One region of the Stenotrophomonas sp. 93052_Sma genome, then DNA from elsewhere that is predicted to be linked to it. Evidence: riboswitches for the same ligand, from Rfam matches in the RefSeq annotation. Region 1 holds a riboswitch; the other holds the start of a gene.
What was found. Region 1 has a riboswitch for cobalamin ahead of ACZK2V_RS01290 (epoxyqueuosine reductase QueH). Riboswitches for the same ligand answer to the same signal wherever they lie in the genome.
Positions count from the first base shown of each region.

Region 2: another riboswitch for cobalamin. It lies ahead of btuB (TonB-dependent vitamin B12 receptor); the one in region 1 lies ahead of ACZK2V_RS01290 (epoxyqueuosine reductase QueH).

Region 1 is NZ_CM151134.1:292,753-294,948, reverse strand. Features, by position in the region: partial or broken gene ACZK2V_RS01295 (patatin-like phospholipase family protein) at 1-662, opposite strand, end outside; cobalamin riboswitch at 790-1,004, shown strand; gene ACZK2V_RS01290 (epoxyqueuosine reductase QueH) at 1,165-1,851, shown strand; gene pncA (bifunctional nicotinamidase/pyrazinamidase) at 1,907-2,196, shown strand, end outside.
Region 2 is NZ_CM151134.1:623,105-625,300, reverse strand. Features, by position in the region: partial or broken gene ACZK2V_RS02895 (histidine phosphatase family protein) at 1-371, opposite strand, end outside; cobalamin riboswitch at 514-736, shown strand; partial or broken gene btuB (TonB-dependent vitamin B12 receptor) at 852-2,196, shown strand, end outside.

The DNA.
Region 1 (2,196 bases):
CGAACGTGAGCGGTGCATCCAGCGGCTTGCCGGACAGCTGCTGCAGGCATTCATGCAGCCACTCGGTCAACGCCGGCGTGCGTGCATCGCGGCCGAGGCCGCTGCACAGGCCCAGCAGGTTACGGCGCGCCACCCGCGCTACCCGCAGCGCGGCACCGGCCACGCCGGCACCATACGCGCACAGCAGTGATGGCAGCAGCGTGGCGGCCACACCGCTCCAACCGCCGCCCCACCAGCCCAGGCCGAGCAGCAACGCCAGCGACACCAGCACCTCCAGTGGCGCAATCTCGAACACCGCGATGGCCAGGCACAGCAGCTTGTGTGGCAGGCCGGCATTGCCGGTCAGCACCACCAGCAACCGATAGGCGGCGCGCGCGCCGTGCCGGCTGGAACAGGCTGTAGATGAAGCCGCGCCGCGACAGCTGCGCCGACACCGCCGACAGCCCGCCGTAGCCGGCATCGCCGGGCAGGTGCTCGCCGGCCTGCTGGCGACGATCACCGCACGCCGCCGCGGCCGCCACCGCCGCGGCAATGGCGCCGGCCGAGGTGCCGCCGATGCTCTTGAAGCGATACTCGCGCGCCAGCGCCAGTACCGCATTGGGGTACACGATGCCGCTGGTGATGCCGCCTTTCATGACCAGATCGCAGTACTTCGCCGCCACGAGCCACCTCCCGTCTGTCGGTGCCCAGTATGGCAAGAGGCGCTCTCACAGCCTGAGAAGCGAGCCACAGCCCTGCGCTTTCATTGGCCCTTGACCATTGGCCTCGACGCGTCCACCGTGGGCACGCCGAAGGTATCCTTGCCGTGGCATTGATGGCGGCAGGGATTTAAACGGGAATCCGGTGAAGGCGCCTTGCGCGCCCATTCCGGAGCTGCCCCGCAGCGGTGAATGGAAACGAATCCTGCCAACAGCACTGGGCTCACGCCTGGGAAGCGGCAGGTAGTAGGTGGGCTGCGGCCCGTGTCCATCAGCCCGAATACCGGCCCCGGCCGGGGGACACGACCGTCCCCTGACTCGACCTGGAATCTCCGCGGGGAGGTTGCCGGGGCCGTCGTTGTCCTGCGCCTGCAGGCGGTGCGGCCGCGTGCGTCCTGTTCACGGTTTCCGGCCAGACTGTTCACCCACGCGCTGATGCATGGGCCACCGCCGTTGCCGGCGGTCCATGCGGTACCTGACGATGACCGAGCTCCAACGCCCCACCCTGTCCCTGCCCGAAAACGGCCAGCGCCTGCTGCTGCACTCGTGCTGCGCCCCCTGCTCCGGCGAAGTGATGGAGGCGATCACCGCCTCCGGGATCGACTACGCGATCTTCTTCTACAACCCCAACATCCACCCGGTGAAGGAATACGAGCTGCGCAAGCAGGAGAACATCCGCTTCGCCGAACAGCACGACATCCCGTTCATCGACTGCGACTACGACACCGACAACTGGTTCAGCCGTGCACGCGGCATGGAAAACGAGCCCGAGCGCGGCATCCGCTGCACGATGTGCTTCGACATGCGCTTCGAGCGCACTGCGCTGTACGCGCACGAGCACGGCTACGACACCATCAGTTCGTCGCTGGGCATCTCGCGCTGGAAGAACATGGCGCAGATCAACGACTGCGGCATCCGTGCCGCGTCGCGCTATGAAGGCCTGCAGTACTGGGACTACAACTGGCGCAAGGGCGGCGGTGCCAGCCGCATGATCGAGATCAGCAAGCGCGAGCAGTTCTACCAGCAGGAATACTGCGGCTGCGTGTACTCGCTGCGCGATGCCAACCGTCACCGCCGCGAGAATGGCCGCGAACGGATCAAGATCGGCCTGCTGTACTACGGGCAGGACGCTGAGACGCCGCAGGGCGATTGACGTGTGGGCATGGGGCGGCCACGCTGGTCGCCCCTTCTGCTGTACCGGAACTGCCATGACCGCCCTGCCCGCCGATGTCGCCCTGCTGGTGATCGACCTGCAGCCGGACTTCATGCCCGGCGGCGCGCTGGCCTGCGACCAAGGCGATGCGCTGGTGGCACCGATCGCCGATCTGCTGGCACAGCGCCGCTACCGCACCGTGGTGGCAACACAGGACTGGCACCCGGCCGACCATGCCTCGTTCGCCAGCCAGCACCCCGGCCAACGCCCCTTCGAGACCATCCTGCTGCACGCGCAGCCGCAGACCCTGTGGCCGGACCACTGCGTGCAGGGCAGCGCCGGTGC
Region 2 (2,196 bases), 330 kb from region 1:
CCAGCGCGCGCGATGCGCCGCTCGAAGTGGCCCCAGCTTTCGCCGTTCGGCGGCGGGAATGCATGCGGGTCGGCATGGAAGGCCGCCAATGCGTCCTCCGGCAGGTCGAACAGCGACTGCCCGTCCCAATCGCCGAAATCCAGCTCTTCCCATTCCTCGTCCGCTTCCACGTCCAGCCCGCGCGGCGTGGCCAGGGCCATCGCCGTGTGCAGCGAGCGCAGCCGCGGCGAACTGATCACCCGCTCCCAGGGCTGCGCAGCGTAGGCGTCGACCAGTTCCTGCGGCAGGCGGGCCAGCTGCGGTGGATCGCTGCGGCCATCGAGGAACTCATCGCGACCGTTGCCGGCATGGCGGACCAGGTCGAGGATCATGCGTGCGTCCTGTACAGGCAACGCGGGAACAGCGGAAAACGGGCGGACATCGGCAACGGCACCACGGGATCGAGGGACCATTCTAAGGGCACAGCAAAGGCAGTCGAGCACGCTCGACGCTACGGGCCGCCTGCGATGCCGTAGACTGCGCGCACTTCCAGGTGACCTGCGGCCACGGCCGGCAGGTTGAAACGGGAAGCCGGTGACGCGTGATTCCACGCCAGGCCGGCGCTGCCCCCGCAACGGTAAGCACGTCAGTTCCAGGCAACAACGCCACTGTGCCGCAGGCATGGGAAGGCGCCTGGACGGTGGCCTCGCGCCACCCGGCGGCAAGCCCGGAGACCGGCCAGGAAGCCTCAGGTCGCGATGCGGTGGGCATGGCGCTGGATGACCGCAGCCTGCGCTGCGGCGTCGGCGCATGCCTGCCTTCGCGGCTCCTCCCCTTCGCCACGCGGGCGTGCGTGGCACCTGGAGTCCCCCATGAAGCTGCAGTCCCGAATGCTGTCCCTGGCCGTGCTGGCCGCCCTGCCCGCGCTGGCCCAGGCCGCCGATGACACCACCGCGCTCGACCAGATCCTGGTCACCGCCACCCGCACCCCGATCGCCCTGCAGGACAGCATCGCGCCGGCCCAGGTGATCGACCGCGCGCAGATCGAATCCAGCCAGGCCACCTCGCTGCAGGAGCTGCTGCGCGGCCGCGCCGGCATCAACCTGACCAACTCCGGCGGCCTCGGCAAGCAGAGCTCGCTGTTCCTGCGCGGCACCAACTCGGGCCACACCGTGGTGCTGGTGGATGGTGTGCGCATCAACAGTGCCGACCTCGGCCTGGCCATGTACCAGGACCTGCCGCTGGCGCAGATCGAGCGCGTGGAAATCGTGCGCGGCCCGCAGTCCAGCCTGTACGGTGCCGACGCCATTGGTGGCGTGATCCAGATCTTCACCCGCCGCAACCAGGGCGATTTCGCTCCGCACTTCCAGCTCGGCGGTGGCAGCAACGGCCTGCGCGAAGCCAGCGGCGGCATCGGCGGTGGCACCGAACGCGGCTGGTTCGGCGCCGACATCGCCTACCAGCATTCCGACGGCATCGATGCCTGCCGCGGCTCCGCCTCGGTGTTCACCGCGGGCTGCTTTGCCGACGAGCACGACCGCGACGGCTACCGCAACCTGTCCAAGAGCCTGCGCGGCGGCTACAGCTTCAACGACCAGTGGACCGTGGAAGGCAGCGCACTGCGCGCCGACGGCAAGAACCACTACGACGGCTACTACAACTACTCGGAGACCCGCCAGCAGGTGCTGGCCGGCAAGGTGCGCTACACCCCGTCTGAACGCCTGGCTTTCACAGCCAACGTCGGCCGCAGTGACAACGAGTCGGACAACTTCGGCGACTTCGGCGCACGCGGCAGCGCGCAGACCCACCGCGACAGCGCCTCGCTGCAGGGTGACTTCACCTTGGCCGAAGGCCAGCTGTTGAGCACCGGCGTGGACTGGAGCGAAGACAACCTGGATGGCAGCAGCGCGGGCTACCTCGTCGACAGCCGTCGCAACACCGGCGTGTTCGTGCAGTATCAGGGCCGCTTCGGCCGCCACCAGCTGCAGGCCAGCGCACGCAACGACGACAACCAGCAGTTCGGCAACCATGCCACCGGCAGCGTGGGCTGGGCGATGGAACTGGAGCACGGCCTGCGCGTCAATGCCAGCTACGGCACTGCGTTCAAGGCGCCGACCTTCAGCGACCTGTACGACCCGTGGAGCGGGGTGCCGACGTTGAACCCGGAGAAGTCCAAGAGCGCCAATCTCGGTGTTTCGCAGCAGGGCCAGGGCTGGC